Regions from separate parts of the Rhizobium sp. P1_E1 genome, predicted to be linked through region 1. Evidence: predicted binding sites of a transcription regulator. Region 1 holds the regulator's gene; each other region holds the start of a gene.
What was found. Region 1 encodes LexA, which represses DNA repair genes until DNA is damaged. Its sites were predicted from a motif close to TGTTCNNNNTGTGTTCNG; they were not measured.
Positions count from the first base shown of each region.

Region 2: AC1D1Z_RS04385 (ATP-dependent helicase) is a predicted target of LexA. The motif match lies at 3,755-3,772, and genes of this name have one in related genera.
Region 3: AC1D1Z_RS03980 (ribonuclease T2 family protein) is a predicted target of LexA. The motif match lies at 3,688-3,705, and genes of this name have one in related genera.

Region 1 covers NZ_JBFUAY010000013.1:26,755-33,439, reverse strand. Annotated here, with positions in the region: gene gltA (citrate synthase) at 1-758, opposite strand, end outside; gene AC1D1Z_RS07780 (ComEC/Rec2 family competence protein) at 1,049-3,481, shown strand; gene lexA (transcriptional repressor LexA) at 3,462-4,181, opposite strand; gene AC1D1Z_RS07770 (VOC family protein) at 4,380-5,276, shown strand; gene kdsA (3-deoxy-8-phosphooctulonate synthase) at 5,273-6,118, shown strand; gene eno (phosphopyruvate hydratase) at 6,367-6,685, shown strand, end outside.
Region 2 covers NZ_JBFUAY010000006.1:35,464-42,148, reverse strand. Annotated here, with positions in the region: gene AC1D1Z_RS04395 (putative bifunctional diguanylate cyclase/phosphodiesterase) at 1-499, shown strand, start outside; gene AC1D1Z_RS04390 (enoyl-CoA hydratase/isomerase family protein) at 583-1,635, shown strand; gene AC1D1Z_RS04385 (ATP-dependent helicase) at 1,647-3,707, opposite strand; gene AC1D1Z_RS04380 (PQQ-binding-like beta-propeller repeat protein) at 3,815-4,081, opposite strand; gene AC1D1Z_RS04375 (BON domain-containing protein) at 4,261-4,521, shown strand; gene AC1D1Z_RS04370 (hypothetical protein) at 4,638-4,898, shown strand; gene AC1D1Z_RS04365 (DUF982 domain-containing protein) at 5,190-5,432, opposite strand; tRNA gene AC1D1Z_RS04360 (tRNA-Thr) at 5,690-5,764, opposite strand; gene AC1D1Z_RS04355 (hypothetical protein) at 5,917-6,111, shown strand; gene murA (UDP-N-acetylglucosamine 1-carboxyvinyltransferase) at 6,219-6,685, shown strand, end outside.
Region 3 covers NZ_JBFUAY010000005.1:58,717-65,401, forward strand. Annotated here, with positions in the region: gene AC1D1Z_RS03960 (thiamine pyrophosphate-binding protein) at 1-409, opposite strand, end outside; gene caiB (succinate--glutarate CoA-transferase) at 423-1,625, opposite strand; gene AC1D1Z_RS03970 (DMT family transporter) at 1,643-2,599, opposite strand; gene AC1D1Z_RS03975 (alpha/beta fold hydrolase) at 2,632-3,561, opposite strand; gene AC1D1Z_RS03980 (ribonuclease T2 family protein) at 3,719-4,459, shown strand; gene ettA (energy-dependent translational throttle protein EttA) at 4,558-6,207, shown strand; gene AC1D1Z_RS03990 (ArsR/SmtB family transcription factor) at 6,374-6,685, shown strand, end outside.

The sequences.
Region 1 (6,685 bases):
ATGCAGGCGAACGGGTTGGCGCCCGACGAACCGGCGAGACGGACGGTCGAGGTCGAGGCGTTCTGCTCATGATCGGCATGCAGGATGAAGATGCGGTCCATGGCGCGGGCAAGCACCGGATTGACCACATATTCCTCGCAAGGCACGGCAAAACACATGCGCAGGAAGTTCGAGGCGTAGTCGAGGTCGTTCTTCGGGTAAACGAAGGGCTGGCCGATATGGTACTTGTAGGCCATGGCGGCAAGCGTCGGCATCTTGGCGATCATGCGCAGGCTGGCGACCATGCGCTGGTGCGGATCGGTGATGTCGGTGGAGTCGTGGTAGAAGGCCGACAGCGCGCCGACGCAGCCGCACATGACGGCCATCGGATGCGCATCGCGGCGGAAGCCGGTGAAGAAGCGGCTCATCTGCTCGTGCACCATGGTGTGGTGCGTGACGCGATAATCGAAATCCTTCTTCTGCACGGTGGTCGGCAGTTCGCCGTAAAGCAAGAGGTAGCAGACCTCGAGGAAGTCGCCATGTTCGGCGAGCTGCTCGATCGGATAGCCGCGATGCAACAGGACACCTTCGTCGCCGTCGATGTAGGTGATTTTCGATTCACAGGATGCAGTCGACGTGAAACCCGGATCGTAGGTGAAGGAAGCCGTGTTCTTGTAGAGGGCACCGATATCGATGACGCTCGGGCCGATCGTTCCGCTTTTAACGGCAAGGTCGACTGATTTGTCACCGATTTTTATTGTAGCGCTTTGATCCGTCATGCTGATCCTCCGAAATGGCGGTGGCGCCATAAAAGCGCCATAGGGGTTAAGCGTCCTCACCGATAGCTATATGATCGCGAGGCTAATGCCAAGTTACCGTGATGGCATTTTGTGCATTGCAGTATCACCTTTTAGGCACTGCAGCGATGAGCCGCATGCATATCGGAAGCCGATGATTCGACTGCTCTTTTGGCTCTTTCAATTTTCCCTCACTTTTCAATCGATTATTCTTGCCGGATTTGATTGGCGGTTGCATTCTGCCTGTCGGGGCGAGTGACTTTGGGCAGCACATGCAGGAGTTGACGACAGTCGAATTGCGGCCGGAAGCAGGCGCCGGCCTTGCCGACTCCGCCGGTTTTTCTCCGGCTGTCGTGGTGACGCGGCCGCCAACGACGCAGTCGGCGACACCGTGGCGCCACCGGCTGCCGGCAGCAGCCTCGCAATCGCTGCGTGCCGGCATGCGCATGCTGGGCGAAGAGGCGGACCATGGCCGCCTGCTGCTGTTCTCACCGGTCTTCCTCGGCGCCGGCTCAGCCTTCTGGTTTCTAGCGGCATCGGACTTCCCGCTCATTGCATCGCTGCTCTGCCTGTTGGTGCTGACCGTCGCGGTTCTCATCGCCAGCCGCAGCCGGGCGGCTTTGCGGGCAACGCTGCTGGCGCTTGCACTTGTCGCCTGCGGCGTGGTCTCGGCGCAGCTCGAGAGCCGACGGGCTTCGACCGTGATCCTCGATTCATCAGTGACGACGACGGTGACCGGCCGTGTCGAGCGGCGCGAAGGCGATGGTCGCGGGCGGTGGCGCTATATTCTTGCCGTCACCGACACAGAGGCGCCGGAGGTGAAGCGGCCGCCGGGGCGCATAACCGCGATCGCCCGCGGCGCGGACGCGCCTTTCGAGATCGGTGATATCATAACCGGCAGAGCACGGCTGACGCCGCCAGCAGGTCCAGCGCTTCCTGAGCTCAACGACTTCTCCTTCGGTGCCTATTTCGATGGCATCGGCGCCAACGGCTTCTTCTACGGTGCGCCGACAAAGGTCGATTTGCAGGCAGGTCCGCAAGCGGCCAGATCGACGACGGAAGCGCTGCTCGAAGGTCTCTACCGGCTGCGCAGCGGTATCGGCGACCGCATAAGGTCGATCCTGCCCGGCGACACCGGCGCTTTTGCCGCTGCTCTGGTGACGGACGAGCGGCGCGCCATCTCGAATGAGACGACGGAGGCGCTGCGCCAGTCCGGTCTGGCTCATATCATCGCTATCTCCGGCCTCAATATGGCGCTGTCAGCCGGCATCTTCTTCGTCGGTTTCCGCATGCTGCTCAGCCTCTTTCCCGGTGTCGCCCAAGCCTATCCGACCAAGAAGATCGCCGCTGCCGGCGCGCTCATCGCCGTCACGGCCTATTTCCTGATCTCCGGCTTTGCCGTCTCGGCCGAACGCGCCTTCATCATGATGGCGATCATGTTGATTGCCGTCTTCTTCGACCGGCCGTCGATCAGCCTGCGCAATGTCGCTCTCTCGGCGCTCGTCATTCTCGCCATTTCACCGTCCGAGGTCTTGGGTCCGAGCTTCCAGATGTCCTTTGCCGCGACATTGGCGTTGGTATCTGGCTACCAGCTGTGGAAGGACCGGCGCGTCCGCGAAAACGCTTTCCTGAAGCTGCCGGTGTTTCGGCCCGTCGTTACGGTTGCGGGTTTCTTCGGCGGCGTCTTCCTGACCTCGCTGATCGGCGGCTTTTCCACCGCGCTGTTTTCGATCGAGCATTTTCATCGCCTGACTGCCTATGGCCTGCCGGCAAACCTCGCGACGATGCCGATCATCTCCTTCATCATCATGCCGGCCGGGTTGCTGGCGATGCTGCTCATGCCTTTCGGTCTGGACGTTTTGCCTTGGAAGGTCGTCGGATTCGGCCTCGATCTGGTGATCGCGATCGCAAAGACGGTGTCCGGCTGGGGTGGCGACATCGGCATCGGCCGCTTGCCCGCTTGGTATTTCGCGATAGCCGTCGCAGGCTTTCTGCTGCTGACGCTGCTCCGCACCCGGCTGCGCCATATCGGCACATCGATCATCGCGGTCTCGACGCTCGTCCTCTTGCTTCTGCCGGTTCCCCGGCCGCCGGATCTGGCGATTTCGGAGGATGGTGGTCTCGTCGCAATCGTCGAGGCGGGGGCCATGGCTTCCAACCGTGAAAGACCGCCGGATTTCATCTTCGACCAGTGGCAGAGAGCGCTGGTCCTGCCGACGCATCACCCGCCGAAGATGCTGGATGGTCCTGTTATTCCGCCGGAGGGAGAAGACCGCCGTGTCAGGCTTTCCCGCGATCAGCAGAACGAAGCAAGGTCGGCGATGCGGGCGGCTGCAGCGGCCGGTGAAGCAAACCGCTTTTCCTGCGTCAAGAAGGCCTGGTGCACATCAAGGCTTGGCAATGGTCACGTGGTTGCTGTCATCGACAATGCCGCCTATCTCGGTCCGGCATGCGACGCGGCCGATATCGTCGTGACGTCGGTCCGCCTGCGCTTCAACAACTGCCGCTCAGGGGCGACGCTCTTCACCGGCGAAACGCTGCGCAGGACCGGTTCCGTCGAGTTGCGCTTCGCCGACGCCGGCCTGGAGGTCGCAACCGCATTCGATGCATTGTCGCGGCCATGGATGCGGCATCGCGCCTATGACTGGCGCAGCAACAGTTTTGCCGAATCCAGACTGCCTGATGTCAGTGATAGCGGCGAATGAGGCCGACGAGCTTGCCCTGAACCTTGACGCGGTCCGGCCCGAAAATCCGGGTCTCGTAAGCCGGGTTGGCCGCCTCCAGCGCGATCGAGGCGCCTTTGCGGCGGAAGCGTTTGAGTGTCGCTTCTTCGTCGTCGACGAGAGCAACGACGATGTCACCAGGACTTGCTGTGCTGCCGTTGCGAATAATCACGGTGTCGCCGTCGAAGATGCCGGCGTCGATCATCGAATCGCCCTTGACCTCGAGCGCATAATGTTCACCGGAACCGAGCATGTCGGCCGGAACGACGATGTCGTGGGTGTTGTTCTGGATCGCCGAGATCGGAACACCGGCGGCGATACGGCCCATGACCGGCACGGAGACCGAGTTGCCGTTGTCGGCGACGGGTTTTGCGGGAGCAGGAGTGGCGACCGGCTGCGGCTTGCCAAGGCTGCCCTCGATGACGCTGGGCGAAAAGCCCCGCCGGGGCTGAATGCTGGGGCTGTAGGCCTCCGGAAGCTTGATAACCTCGAGCGCACGGGCGCGGTTCGGTAGGCGGCGAATGAAGCCACGTTCCTCGAGCGCCGTAATCAGCCGGTGAATCCCGGACTTGGAAGCGAGGTCCAGGGCATCCTTCATTTCGTCGAAAGATGGCGGAACGCCGGATTCCTTCATGCGCTCATGAATGAAAAGGAGAAGCTCCTGTTGTTTGCGCGTGAGCATCGACGTTGTGACCTCGTGATTGAAACAAATCCAGAACAGACACTATATGTTCCATATGTGTTCCGCAAGTAGCTAAATTTCCGTAAAACTTGGCGCCAACTCGTTGAGATTTTTATTTTCATTCGCCGGATTGGGACACATCTGTTGCATTGAGGGGCGCGCCATCGCACATCTCTTGCCGTTTCCAGGAGGGATATCATGAACGAGCGTTCCGCCAAGCCGCATCCGCTGGATCATGTGGTGCTGCCCGTCGTCAATATCGATCTGGCGCGCGAGAGGCTTGGCAAGCTCGGCTTCACCGTTGCCGCCGATGCACGCCATCCCTTCGGAACGGAAAACGCCTGCGTCTTTTTTGCCGACAAGACCTATCTGGAGCCGCTCGGGATTGCGAGTGTCGAGGAGAGCGAGGCCTCAGCGCGGCAAGGCAATGTCTTCACCGCCCGCAACCGGGCCTTCCGCTTCCGCTGCGGCGAGGAGGGGCTTTCGGGGCTTGCTTTCGGCAGTAAGGATGCCGGCATCGATCATCAGAACTTCGTCGGCAACGGATCGAGCGCCGGCGAGATGCTGCAGTTCACCCGGCCGATGACGATGCCGGACGGTTCCGAGAGCATCGCCGGCTTCAAGCTGGCTTTTGCCGGTGACCTGCGAGCGCCCGATCTCTTCCTTTTCAGCGTCGAACGCGTCAATCCGCTGCCGGCCGACCGCGGCGCGCTGGAGACGCATGCCAATGGCGTCACCGGCATTGCCGAGATCGCGCTCTGCGCGCCTGATGCTGCTGCTTTCGGGGCCTTCGTCGGCCTTGCCGTGGCGCAGGCGGCAGTCGAGAAAACCGGTTTTGGCGTCAATGTTGCTGCTTCGAACGCGAAAATCAGCCTGATGACGCCGGAAGGGCTAGAAGCCTATTTCGAGATCGCCGGATCATCCGCCGATCGCGGCCTGCGTGGCCGGGCAATCCTCTTCATTGTCGCCGATCTTGCCGTGACAGAAGCGCATTTGGCTGCTAACGGGGTGACATACACGCGCAAGAACAATCGCATTCTGGTGAAGCCCGCGCCCGGGCAGGGCACGCTCTTCGCCTTCGAGGAGACACGATGAGCACTGAGACGAATTCCGAAGTCAAGATCGGCGAAGGCCAAGGCCAGGTGACCTTTTCCAATACCGGCCGCCTGTCGCTGATTGCCGGTCCCTGCCAGATGGAGAGCCGCGACCACGCCTTCATGGTTGCCGGTACGCTGAAAGAGCTTTGCGCAAAGCTCGGCATCGGCCTCGTTTACAAGAGCTCCTTCGACAAGGCGAACCGCACCTCTCTTTCGGCTGAACGCGGCATCGGGATCGAAAAGGGCATGGAGGTCTTTGCCGACCTCAAGAAGGAATTCGGCTTTCCTGTCCTGACCGACGTTCATACCGCCGAGCAATGCGCGGAGGTGGCAAAGGTCGTCGACGTCCTGCAGATCCCGGCCTTCCTTTGCCGCCAGACCGACCTTCTCATCGCCGCCGCCAAGACCGGCCGCGTCGTCAATGTCAAGAAGGGCCAGTTCCTCGCTCCCTGGGATATGAAGAACGTCCTGAAGAAGCTCAACGCCAGCGGCAATCCGAACGTGCTGCTGTGCGAGCGTGGCGCCTCATTCGGCTATAATACGCTGGTTTCCGACATGCGCTCGCTGCCGATCATGGCGGCGATGGGCGCACCCGTTATCTTCGATGCCACCCATTCCGTTGCGCAGCCGGGCGGGCAGGGCGATTCCTCCGGCGGTCAGCGGGAATTCGTGGAAACACTGGCGCGCGCAGCAGTGGCTGCCGGTGTTGCCGGTGTCTTCGTCGAAACCCACCAGGACCCCGACAATGCACCTTCGGACGGCCCGAACATGGTCTATCTCAAGGACATGCCGCGGCTGCTTGAAAAGCTGCTTGCCTTCGATGCGGTCGCCAAGGCTTGACGTTCAACAGCCTGACATGATCGTGCTATAGGCATGTCGCGAAAAAGTGTGCAGCGGTTTTGCGACAACGACATGCGGAAAGCCAAAGACCTAAAGCGTGGCAAGCGAATCTGAAAGATCGCGACGCGCTTTAGGCGAGATCCAAACACTGGTTCGAAGGCTGGAAATTGCAGCATTGTAATTTGCACGCCTTCGACTAAGACAGGTTTCGAACCGACTTATCACCACCCACCGAGCAGGAAGAACCCATGACTGCAATCACCGATATCATCGCCCGCGAGATTCTCGATAGCCGTGGCAACCCCACCGTCGAAGTCGATGTCTATCTCGAAGATGGCAGCATGGGCCGCGCGGCCGTTCCCTCGGGCGCCTCGACGGGCGCGCATGAGGCGGTCGAACTGCGCGATGGCGGCAAGCGCTACCTCGGCAAGGGTGTCGAAAAGGCGGTGGAAGCCGCCAACACCGAGATCTTCGACGCGATCGGTGGCATCGACGCCGAAAACCAGATCCAGATCGACAATATCATGATCGAGCTGGACGGCACGCCGAACAAGTCGCGCCTCGGCG
Region 2 (6,685 bases), on a different contig from region 1:
CTGCGACCACGAGACCTCGATGGCGCTGCTTGCCATGATCACCCGCTCCGGCATCGATCCCAGGCGCATCGAATTCGAGATCACCGAGACGGCACTGCTCTCCGATTTCGACACCGCCGACCAGGTAATCACTATGCTGCGCGCCGCCGGCATCTCGATTGCCCTTGACGATTTCGGCACCGGCTATTCGAGCCTCAGCCATATTCATCGTCTCGGCTTCGACAAGCTGAAGATCGACAAGTCCTTCGTGATGAATTTCGATCGTGACGCCCGTTGCATGAACATTACCCGCTCGGTCGCCAATCTCTGCCAGAATCTCGGCATTGCCTCCGTCGCCGAAGGCGTCGAAAGCGAAGAGATCGCCGAGGGATTGAAGGCGATGGGCGTTCGTCTGGCGCAGGGCTATCATTTCTCGCGGCCGCTGCCGCTGGAACTTGCCATCGATTACGCCGCCCGGTGCGAGGCCGCAGCCTCCGCCCGCAATTCGCTGTCTGCCTGAATGATCGATCTCGATCCGCCGCAAATCGACTGGAGCGAAGCTACATCGTCGTCTATTCATGGTTCAACAGGATGAGGTGAACCATGCAAGACGGCGAAGTCATCATTGAACGGCGGGGCACCGCGGGGGTGATCCGGCTCAACCGGCCGCGGGCGTTGAACAGCCTGACGCTGCAGATGATCCGGGCGATCACTGGGGCGCTTCACGCTTTTGCCGGGGATCCCGAGGTGGCGAGCGTCGTGGCGACGGGAGAGGGCGAACGCGGCTTCTGTGCCGGCGGCGATATCCGCGTCCTGCATGAGAGTGCTCGCGCCGGCGATGGCCTGGCTGCAAGCTTCTGGCGCGAGGAATTCCGCCTCAACCATATGATTGCCTCCTACCCCAAACCCTATGTCGCGCTGATGGACGGCATCACCATGGGCGGCGGCGTCGGCCTGTCGTCGCACGGCCGCCACCGCATCGTCACCGAGCGCACGCGCCTTGCCATGCCCGAAACCGGCATCGGCTATGTCCCGGATGTCGGCGCCACCTGGCTGCTGCCGCGCGCGCCGGGCGAAGCCGGAACATGGCTCGGCCTGACAGGGCTCGATATCGGCGCTGCCGACGCGATCCACGCTGGGCTTGCCGACCTCCAGATCGCGTCGCCTCGGCTGGGTGAGGTGATCGATGCTCTCTCGGGCCTGCCGCGCGGCAGTTCATCCAGCGACGTGGATGCCGTGCTGCAGGCGCTTTCGGAGCCTCAGGGAGAAAGCCGGCTGCGGCAGAACGCAGCAATGATCGATCGCGCATTCCGTTTCGACAACGTCGAGGAAATCCTGGCAGCGCTTGCCGGGGAGGAAGGCGAATTTGCCGCCGAGACGCGCCGGGTGATGCTGACGCGTTCACCGACCAGCCTCAAGCTCGCTTTGCGGCTGCTCAGGGCCGGCCGCCGCAGCGCCTCGCTTGCCGAATGTCTCGGCCGCGAACTCGGCGCCTGTCTGCAGATGCTTGATAATCCCGATTTTTTCGAGGGCATCCGCGCCGCCGTCATCGACAAGGACCGCAATCCGCAATGGTCGCCGGCGTCAGTCGAGGCCGTGGAGGCATCAACGGTCGAGAATTTCCTGAAACCGGCCGAACCGCCGCTTTCACTCTGAACGCTATCCAGTTATCGCCACATGCCGCGCATGCGGGCGCCGACATCGATGCGCACCTGCCGCGCCTGCTGCTGGGCGACGGTCTGCGATTTCATCTGTGGCCAGCTGCAGGCCTCGAAGAACTGAAGCAGCGTCGCAGGAATGAAGCGGCTGCGTGAGGCATAGACGTGCCGGTCGCCCTGCGAGTTCTGACCATAGGTGAAGAAGCGTTGCGGCACGACAAGGTCGAGACCATCCCGGGCGCGCGTCATGGCGACATAGAGCAGCCGGCGTTCCTCTTCGATTTCGGCGGTGGTGCCGACGGCGAGATCGCTCGGTATGCATCCGTCGACGACGTTCAGCATGAAGACCCTCGTCCATTCCTGGCCCTTGGCGGAATGGATGGTCGACAGGATGAGATAGTCTTCGTCGAGAAGCGGCACGCCCGCCTGGTCGCTGGTCGCATCCGGTGGGTCGAGGGTGAGCTCGGTGAGGAAACGCTCGCGCGAGGCATAACCGCCGGCGATCTGCTCGAGCTGCAACAGGTCGGCCTGCCGCGTCGCTGCATCCTCGTGCAGCCGTTCCAGATGCGGCGCGTACCATTGCCGCGCCAGGCCGATTTCCGCCGGCCAGCCGGCCTTGCCTGTCTTCAGCTCCTGCAGCATCGAGACGAACATTGTCCAGTCTTCGCCGGAACGCGGCGGCGCCGGCATGGCAGCGAGAGCAGAAATCGGACTGGCATCCTCGGCCATCAGGTCGAGCGTCTTCTGCGCCGTCGACGGCCCGACGCCCGGCAGGATCTGCATCAGCCGGAAGCCCGCCACCCGGTCGCGCGGGTTCTGCGCGAAGCGAAGGGCGGCCAGCATGTCCTTCACATGCGCGCTGTCGAGAAACTTCAGCCCGCCGAATTTGACGAAGGGAATGTTGCGCCGGGTCAACTCGACCTCCAGCGGCCCGCTGTGATGCGAGGCGCGGAAGAGCACGGCCTGCTGCTTGAGCGTGAGGCCTTCCTCGCGGTTGTCGAGCACCATGTCGGCGACGTAGCGCGCCTGCTCGGCCTCGTCGCGCACCGTGACGAGGCGCGGCCTCTCGGATGATTGCCGCTCGGTCCAGAGATTCTTGGTGAAGCGCTCCGAGGCGAGATCGATGACGGCGTTGGCGGCGGCGAGGATCGGCTGCGTCGAGCGGTAGTTGCGGTCGAGCGTGACGATATTGGCGGCCGGGCTGAAGGCGGCCGGAAAATCGAGGATATTGCGTACCGTCGCGGCGCGGAAGGAATAGATCGACTGCGCATCGTCACCGACGACGGTCAGCCCCTGGCCGCCGGGCTTCAGCGCCAGCAGGATCGAGGCCTGCAGCCGGTTGGTGTCCTGATATTCGTCGACCAGCACATGGTCGAAGCGGCTGCCGATATCCTCGGCAATGACAGCCTCGCCGACCATCTGCGCCCAGTAGAGCAGCAGATCGTCGTAGTCGAGCACGTTCTGGCTCTGCTTGGCCTCGACATAGCTGGCGAAAAGTTCGCGCAACTGTTTTTCCCACGCCGCGCACCAGGGAAAGACGTCGCGCAGCACGAGGTCGAGCGCGGTCTCCGAATTCACCGCTCTGGAATAAATGGCAAGGCAGGTGCCCTTTGTGGGAAAACGGCTTTCCGTCTTCGAGAAACCGAGGTCGTGCCGGATCAGGTTCATCAGATCGGCACTGTCTTCGCGGTCGTGGATGGTGAAATCCGGGTCGAGGCCGATCTGCTGGGCATAATCGCGCAACAGCCGCGCGCCGATGCCATGGAAGGTGCCGGACCAGGAAAGCGCATCCGCCATGACGCCTGCATTCGCACCAAGCACATCGCGGCAGATGCGCACGACGCGCCGCGCCATCTCGGCGGCTGCCCGGCGCGAAAAGGTCATCAGCAGGATGCGGCGGGGATCGGCGCCCTTGACGATCAGATGGGCGACCCGATGCGCCAAGGTATTCGTCTTGCCCGAGCCGGCGCCGGCAATGACCAGCAGCGGCCCGGCAATATGGCTGCCGTCGATGAGCGTGCCGTGCTCGACGGCCATGCGCTGCTGCGGATTGAGCTTTTCGAGATACATCCAGCCGTCCGGTCGGGCTCCCGCAGAATCACTGGGGAAAGATTAGATGTTCCTTGAATGTTCGCGATTGCCGCCTCTGTCAAGCGATCTGGCGCGCGAGCAACATCTCAGTCGGGGAAATCCGGACCGACTACGCGCCGCACCAGCTTCAGGCTGCGGTCGGGCTGAAGGATATAGGTTTCCTCCACGCGCTGTCCCGTCCCGTTGTAGAACTGGTTGTAGACGGCGCTGCCGACCGGCGACTTGGTGAGCTTCGTTCGCGGCTGGCCGCCATAGGTAATGCTGCCGGGAATGGGTTCCAGCGCCGGCGTATCGGCCGAGGAGCAGCCGGCAAGCAATGCCCCGGCAAACAAGGCAGGCAGAAGCGCTTTCATCGTCATCATCCCTCTTTCGACTGCAGCCAGATATGGAAGCCGCCGCACCTTTCGCCAAGGGTAGCCCATGTCGCCCGCGCAGGTATCGCTGTCGAGCAGGCTCTTCTTTTCCGGGGGACGCAACGAAATGCGTACCTGCGACGTTAACAGACATCAACCAACATCAGGAAACGTTCACGGTGCTCGGCTTTCCAGCATTCACGGGGCATGACGAGCCCGGCCGGCAGGGCCACAGCGATGCCGCGACGCGCGCCTCGGTGGAGAGCGCCCTTCATGCGGCCGCCGATTTCGAAGCCGGCGAAATCACCGTCGGCATATCCGGCTACTATGTCATCCTGGAAGGTTTCGTGCGCCGGCGGGGTGATGTCGAGCGCGCGGTCGAGATCGCTGAGGGCGTCGTCGGACGAGGCTATGTGCGTGGTCGCCTGCTGCGACGCTGAAGTCTTGAGAATGGGATGCCGCGCCGGTTCGCGCGCTCATGTCTTTGCGATGCATGAAGGGAACCAAAACACCCTCCCACGTGTTGAAAGGCCGGACCTAAACGCTGGAGACCCCCATGCAGTCGCTTCTTCGCATCTCTGCAATGACCGTGATAACAGGCGGTGTCTTTGCCGGCTCCGCCCACGCCTCGCTGGAAACCGGCACGAATTATTCCGCTTTGCCGAAGGACCAGATCGCCCGCAACGAATATACCGGGACCGTCGCCTGCACGCCGGCAGGTCCTCAGTATTTGCCGTCCTTCATCCGCGCGGCGGATGGCACGATCATCGGTGTCGGTTATGTCGAAGTGGAGAATGAGGGCGGCGCGGACTGCTGAAACATCCGCTTTGCTCGGACGAGGCTCGCCTGCGTTTCCGCAGAGGTGACGAGCCTCTAACCATCATCATGATGGCTGGCCATCTTCTATGAATACACCTGTACCAGGCGCAACGCCTGCTGCGCCAAAACCCGGCGCGAGTTCGATGCAGGGTTAAGTAAAATTAAAGCATTGCCCTGTTCCGGCACGTTCCGTTTACGAACGACCTGATGCGGCCTGGAAATCCTGACCGAAGTGCAGCGCATAACCCCGAAAATCGGAATCGATTTTCGGAAAGGATTATGCGCCAGTTCAATGAAGCTTCAGCTTCGCCTCTTCGGCTGCCGCCAGAAACTCGGCTCTCGCCTCTTCCACGCTCTTGCGCCCATCGAGCGCTGCCCGGCAGGTGCTGCGGGCCTTGATATAACGAAGCCCGCGCACACTCGGCCAGAGATCCGCCAGGCACTTCAGCGCATCGAACGGACCATTGACCGTTCGCGCATCGGCATTTTCGAAACCAACCTTGACCGGGCTGTTCCATCTTTCAGTTGCCATCGACGCTCCTCCACGATTTTCGACAGAAATGAGCGCAACATCTCCCAGTTCCTCCGGGGAGACTCTGCGATAGCTAATACTCTAGCGCGATTTTCACCGTCGGCAAATGGGCGGATCGTCACTGATGCCGCGACGAATGGTTTCGCCTCGACCCCTGACAGGAAAGCCTATGGACGCCAACTGATGAGAAACGCCAACTTATAAGGTGTTTTCGCCGGGAAGGGTGGAGTCGAGATTGACTGTCTTTTCAAGAAAACTGGTGCTGCCGAGTGGGATTGAACCACCGACCTCACCCTTACCAAGGGTGTGCTCTACCACTGAGCTACGGCAGCAGGACCAGACCGCGCGAGCCGGGTGGCTCAATCGCGAGAACGGGGGGCTATTGCCACAGCTTGGCGGCCAGCGCAAGCTGCAAATTCCAACTTCGCGTCGATTGCGGCGAAGGGCCTTTTGGATCGGCGCGAATTCAGCTAATCCTGTTCCCATGAACGAAAAGACCGAATCCGGCCAGCAGAGCCGCAAAGAGGCGATCGAGGCACAGGCGAAACTGCGCCGCGAGCGCGCCGCCGACAAGCTCAGGGAAAATCTGGGGCGACGCAAACAGCAGGTCCGCGCCCGCCGTTCGGGCCAGGCCGACGAAACAAATGGGCTGCCCGCCGCAAAAATGGACGAATCGTAATGTTCCGTCCGTCGCGAATTGAAGCGTGTCGAGAAATCCCCTAAACACCTCACTCCTTATTCCAAGGCAGAACTTTCAGGAAAGGCGGGCGCTGCCCGTAAGCGCACATGGATCGTATCAGAATCGTCGGCGGTAATGAGCTGAATGGCATCATTCCGATTTCCGGCGCCAAGAATGCCGCACTGCCGCTGATGATCGCCTCGCTTCTGACCAGCGATACGCTGACGCTCGAAAACGTGCCGCATCTTGCCGATGTCGAATTGCTGATGCGCATCCTCGGCAATCACGGCGTCGATGTCGCCGTCAACGGCCGCCGCGAGCGCCAGGAAGATTCCTATTCGCGCACGATCCATTTCACCTGCCGCACCATCGTCGATACCACAGCATCTTATGAACTGGTTTCGAAGATGCGCGCCTCCTTCTGGGTCATCGGCCCCTTGCTTGCGCGCGAAGGCCATTGCCGCGTGTCGCTGCCGGGCGGCTGTGCCATCGGCACGCGCCCCGTTGATCTCTTCATCGAGGGCCTGACGGCGCTCGGCGCGAGCATGGAGATCGATGCCGGTTATATCAACGC
Region 3 (6,685 bases), on a different contig from region 1:
GAATACGAGCGGCATCGTCGATCTCACCCACCCATTTGGCGAATTCGGTGAAGGCGCGGCGGAATTCGATCTCCTGGAAGGCCTCGCGCTCGCGTGCTTCCCGCTGCACCTGGCCGATGAACAAGATCATCGGGATCGAGTCCTGCCTTGATATATGCAGGCCGGCGGAGGCGTTGGTGGCGCCGGGGCCGCGGGTCACCATGCAAATGCCGGGTTCGCCGGTCAGCCTGCCCCAACAATCCGCCATCATCGCCGCTCCGCCCTCCTGGCGGCAGACGAGGACGTCGATATCGCTGTCGCGCAACGCATCGAGCACGGCGAGGAAACTCTCGCCGGGCACGCAGGAGAGACGCTTGACGCCATTCGCCTTCAGCGCCTCGACGATCAGTTCTCCGCCCGTCTTCTTCATGACAATGCCTTCTTCATGACGATGCCTTCCTCTCGAGTTCGGCGAGTTCCGCCAGAATTTCGGCCTGATGTTCGCCAAGACGCGGGCTCGGCCTGATGTAACGCAGCGGCGTCTCCGACAGCACCACAGGCGTCCTGACACCGGGGATCACGGTGCCGGCGGCATCCGCAAGGTCGATGCGCAGGCCGCGGGCCTGCACCTGCGGATGGGCGAACATTTCCTCGATCGTATTGATGGCGCCTGATGGAACCGCGTTCTCCTCGCAGGCCTTCAGCAGATCCGCCTTCTGCCATTTCAACGTCTCGGTGGAGACGAGGCGTCGCACTTCGCCGCGATTGCCGACGCGGGCCTTGTTGGTGGCGAAACGCTCGTCGCCGGCGATGGCCTCCAGGCCGAGGATGGTGCAGAGGCGGCGGAACTGGCCGTCGTTTCCAACTGCGAGAATGAGGTAACCGTCGGCCGTCGGCACGACCTCATAGGGCGAGATATTGGGATGGGCGTTGCCGAGGCGGGTCGGTGCCTCGCCGGAAACCAGATAATTCATGTTCTGATTGGCGAGCACGGCCGATTGCACATCGAGCAGGGCCATGTCGACCAACTGGCCTTCGCCTGATTTGAGGGCGTGAATCAGGGCGGCTTCGATCGCCGAGACGGCATAGATGCCGGTGAAGATATCGGCGATCGCGACGCCTGCCTTCATCGGCTGGCCGCCTGGTTCACCGGTGATCGACATGAAGCCGGACATGCCCTGGACGATGTAATCGTAGCCGGGGAGGCTGGCATAAGGGCCGTTCTGGCCGAAGCCCGTGATCGAGCAATAGACGAGCTTCGGGTTCACCTTGCGTAGGCTGTCATAATCGAGCCCGTATTTGACGAGGCCGCCGAGCTTGAAATTCTCGATGACCACGTCGGCGGTGGAGATGAGGCGGCGGACGAAATCCTGGCCTTCGGCGCTCTTCAGATCGGCAGTGACGGAGCGCTTGCCGCGATTGGCGGCGTGGTAATAGGCGGCCGAGAGGTTCTCGCCGTCGGCGCCCTCGACGAAGGGTGGTCCCCATTGGCGCGTATCGTCGCCGCCGTCGGGATTTTCGACCTTGATGACGTCGGCGCCGAGATCGGCGAGCATCTGTCCCGCCCAGGGGCCGGCGAGCACGCGGGCAAGCTCGATCACCCGGATGCCGGCAAGCGGTGGTTTTTTCGTCACGGTCTCTGTCATGTTCCTCCCGGCAATTTCTATGGCGCCAGCGTCACCTCAGATGTATCGGATACAGGCTTTGAAGCAAAGCGGCGCTCGCGCCAGAGGATGTAGAAGCCTGATGCCACGATGATGGCAATGCCGAGCCATTTGACCGCATCCGGAAAGTCGCCGAAGACCAGCCAGGCGAAGATTGTCGCCGAGACGATCTCGAAATATTGCAGCGGCGCCAGCGTCGAGGCCGGTGCTGCGCGATAGGCGTAGACGCCGAGGATGCCGGTGATTGCGGCCATGGCGCCGACGCCGGCGACATAGAACCAGGCGCGGCCTTCCGGCATGACCGGATCGAAGAGGTCGGAGCCGGTTCCCTGACCGAGGAAAAGCAGGAGGACACAGAAGAGCAGGCCCCAGATGCTCATCTGGAACTGCATCGACCAGGGGTCTTCCCTGCGCGAGAGGGCGCGGGTCATCAGCACGAAGATGGCGATGCAGAGCGCGCTGACGACAGGCAGAAGCGCGATGTAGCCGACCTCTTCGAAACTCGGCTGGATGATCAGCATCGCCCCGAAGAAGCCGACGCCGCAGGCGGTATACCGCCGCCAGCCAATCGTCTCCTTCAGGAAGATGCCACCGAGGATCGTCACCATGATTGGCTCGACGAAGAAGATCGCGATCGCGTCTGCGACCGCCATATATTTCAGCGTCGTGACGAAGGAGATCATCGAGACGGTGATGATCGCGCCGCGGATGGCATGGAACAGGCTCTGTCGCCAGGAAAAATCGGCGAAGCTGCGCCGCCATATCACGAGTGGCAGCATGCAGAGCGCCTGGACGATGAAACGGCCGGCGGTGATCTCCCCGGATGGCACGGTCGTGATCGCAAGCTTGGCAAAAATATCGATGAGCGGCGAGACCATCACCGAGAGTACCATCAGCACAAGCCCCATCGTCACGTCGGAGGCGGACGAAACGGGGCGGGCGGAGGAGCTGCTCATGATGAAATCCCTGTACTCAGGATATTGGTCGCTCAGGATCTTGCGACGGCCCTGTCGCACCACTCGCCAAAGGCTGCGATCGCCGCATCCGCGCCGATCTCATTCAGTGTTTCGTGCCGCATGTCCTGATATATCTCACTGCTGATACGGGAGAAGCCTTGGTCTTTCAAATGCTTTGACAGCCAGAGCACCGCTTTTCCACGCTCCGTCGCCGGGTCCACTCCACCGCCGACCAGATGGATCGGCATATCCCGCGGCAGCCGGTCTAGATGGATTTTCTGCGGCGCGCGGAAGGTCAACTCGAAGAGATCGAGCCAGAGAGAGACTGAGGCGTCGAAGCCGCAGAGTGGATCGGCGACATACTTGTCAACTTCATCAGGACGACGCGACAGCCAATCGAACTCGGTGCGGCGGCCGGCAATGGATTTGCCCCAGGTGCCGAAGGTGAGCTTCGGCAGCAGGCCGCTCGGCACGTCAGAGCCCTTCAGCATGCGCTCGGCAAGCAGGATCGCCTGGGCGGCGCGGCCGGCAAGGCCAACGGCGAAATTCGAATTCCAGACGGCGACAGCATCGAAGTCGGCCGGAGCCGTGACGGCTGCATTGAGGGCGATGAGGCCGCCCATCGAATGGCCGAAGAGGATCACCGGCAGGCCGGGATGGCAGGAGGCCGCATGGCCGCGCATGGCGATGACGTCGCCAATCACCCTTTCGACCCCACCACGCCGGGCAAAGCGGCCGATCGGCGCATCGGCTGCCGTCGTCTCGCCGTGGCCGCGATGATCGTGGGCATAGACATGATAGCCGCGCACCGCCATCGCCTCGGCAAAGGAGCGGTATCGTTTCGAATGTTCGGCCAGGCCATGCGATATCAACAGGATGCCGCGTGCCGCAGCTTCGGCCTTAGCATGGTGATAGGCCAGCGACGCCCCAGGCACGACGAGCCTTTGCGTTTCAGAAAACATGTGGATCCTCCCGGCGGCAACAGACCAGATCGCCGGGTAATTGCAACATCGGCGTTTGGTTATCCGATAACAAATTGCAGCCTTGTTGCGATTCAGGGTTGCGATCGTTTGAATTTGATGCTTATTTGTTCCTGTATTGTTCTTTTTGGGGGTTGAAATGAGCAGCATGCAGTTGCGTACTTTGTCGTTCGCTGTGTCGATGGTTATTGCCGGCGCCGCCGTGGCGCAGGAGGCCGGCGGGCGCACCCGCTTCATTCTGGCGGCGAGCTGGCAGCCGGCTTTTTGCCAGACAAACCAGAAGAAGGCCGAATGCGCCAGCCAGACCGGCGAGCGCCCTGACGCGACGAACTTCTCGTTGCACGGGCTCTGGCCGATGCGGCAGGATTATTGTGGTGTGAGCGCCGATCAGAAGACCGCCGACAAGGACGGCGACTGGAACAAGCTGCCGGAGGTCACGCTTGCAGCGGAGACGAAGACGGCGCTTGCCAAGGCGATGCCCGGCACGCAATCCGGCCTGGAACGGCATGAATGGGTGAAGCACGGCACCTGCACGAAGATGAGTGCCGACGACTATTTCGGCGTCGGTGTGCATCTCGTGGGCGCACTCAACGCGTCGGCTGTGCGTGATCTCTTCGCTGCCAATATCGGCAAGCCGGTCAAGGCCGAAGCGATCAAGGCGGCTTTCGACAAGAGCTTTGGACCGGGTGCCGGCGATCGTGTCAAGATGAGCTGCCGGCGGGCCGGCAATGTCAGGATGATCAGCGAGCTGACGATCGGGCTTTCGGAAGCTGCCGGAGCGGCATCGGCGAAAAGTGCCGGGCTTGCCGATCTGATCCAGGGTGCTGGAAAAACGTCGTTCGGCTGCGACGAGGGCGTCGTCGACGCTGCGGGCTTTTGACCGGAAATCCTGAGTAAACCGGGTTTCGGCGTTGCCCGGAGGCGCTGTTTCGCCTACATAGCGGCACAATCAAAGTTTCCCGCCCGGAGCAGCGCAGCATGGCACGTCAGTTCATCTATCATATGTCCGGCCTCAACAAGGCCTATGGCAACAAGAAGATCCTGGAGAATATCCACCTTTCGTTCTACCCGGATGCCAAGATCGGTATCCTCGGTCCGAACGGCGCGGGTAAATCCACCGTACTGCGCATCATCGCGGGCCAGGACAAGGAGTATACCGGCGAAGCCTGGCTCGCCGAAGGTGCGACGGTCGGCTATCTGGAGCAGGAGCCGCATCTCGATCCCAACAAGACGGTGTTCGAGAACGTCATGGAAGGCGTTGCCTCGAAGACCGCTGTCCTCGATCGTTACAACGAATTGATGATGAACTATTCCGATGAGACGGCGGAAGAGGGCGCCAAGCTTCAGGACGTCATCGACAGCCAGAACCTCTGGGATCTGGAAAGCCAGGTCGAGATGGCGATGGAAGCGCTGCGTTGCCCGCCGCGCGACGCCGAAGTCACCAGCCTTTCCGGTGGTGAGCGTCGCCGTGTCGCGCTCTGCCGTCTGCTGCTTTCGCAGCCGGATCTGCTGCTGCTTGACGAACCGACCAACCACCTGGACGCCGAAACCATCGCCTGGCTCGAAAAGCATCTACGCGACTATCCGGGCGCCGTGATGATGATCACCCACGATCGCTACTTCCTGGACAATGTCACCGGATGGATCCTCGAACTCGACCGCGGTCGTGGCATTCCTTACGAAGGCAACTACTCGGCCTACCTGCAGGCGAAAGCCAAGCGCATGCTGCAGGAAAGCCGCGAAGACGCGTCGCGCCAGAAGGCGATCAGCCGCGAACAGGAATGGATCGCTTCCAGCCCGAAGGCCCGTCAGGCCAAGTCCAAGGCCCGTATCAAGTCCTACGAGCAACTGGTGGATGCCGCCGAGAAGCAGCGTCCCGGCGACGCGCAGATCATCATCCCGGTCAGCGAGCGCCTCGGCCAGGTGGTCATCGAGATGGAAGGCATCATCAAGGGCTTCGAGGGCCGCACGCTGATCAACGACCTGTCGATCAAGCTGCCGCCGGGCGGCATTGTCGGCATCATCGGCCCGAACGGCGCCGGCAAGACAACACTGTTCAAGATGATCACCGGCCAGGAAAAGCCGGATGGCGGTTCGATCCGTATCGGCGAGACCGTGCATCTCGGTTATGTCGACCAGAGCCGTGACGCGCTTGCGGCTGACAAGACGGTCTGGGAGGAAATCTCCGGCGGCGCCGAAATCATCAAGCTCGGCAAATTCGACATGAACTCCCGTGCCTATTGCGGCGCCTTCAACTTCAAGGGCGGCGACCAGCAGCAGAAGGTCGGCAATCTCTCCGGCGGTCAGCGCAACCGCGTTCACCTTGCCAAGATGCTGAAGGCCGGCGGCAACGTTCTGCTGCTCGACGAACCGACCAACGACCTCGATACGGAAACGCTGGGTGCGCTGGAAAACGCGCTTGAGAATTTCGCCGGCTGCGCCATCATCATCAGCCACGATCGCATGTTCCTTGACCGTCTGGCGACGCATATCCTCGCTTTCGAAGGCGACGGCCATGTCGAATGGTTCGAAGGTAACTTCGAGGATTATGAACAGGACAAGGTGCGCCGCCTTGGCCCCGACGCCCTTAACCCGGGCAGCCAGGCCCACAAGCGCCTGACGCGCTGATTTATTCCAACTGTTTTCGCTTGCGAGAGCCCCGGTTCGGCCGGGGCTTTTTCATATCTGGCTCTGTCGCAATCTGAGCAGGCAATTTCGTGGAGAGAGCGAATTCTCGCTTGCCACTGCTTTTCAAATCACATAAAGATATCTTTATATCTTGATTGGATCGAAGATGAGCGAACCCTTGAAGCTTGGACTGGATGCGCTGGTGGACGTCTTGAAGGCGGCCGGCGAGCCCACGCGCCTGCGTCTTCTGGCGCTTCTTGACGGCGGCGACCTTACGGTGACCGATCTTACCGAAATTCTCGGCCAATCCCAGCCCCGCATCTCCCGTCACCTGAAGCTGCTCGGCGAGGCCGAACTGATCGAACGCTACCAGGAGGGCGCCTGGGCCTATTTCCGCCTCAAGCAGGACGGCAAGGCCGCCATGCTGGTGCGGGCGCTGCTGAAGCATGTTTCCGAGAACGATCCGACCATCCTTCGC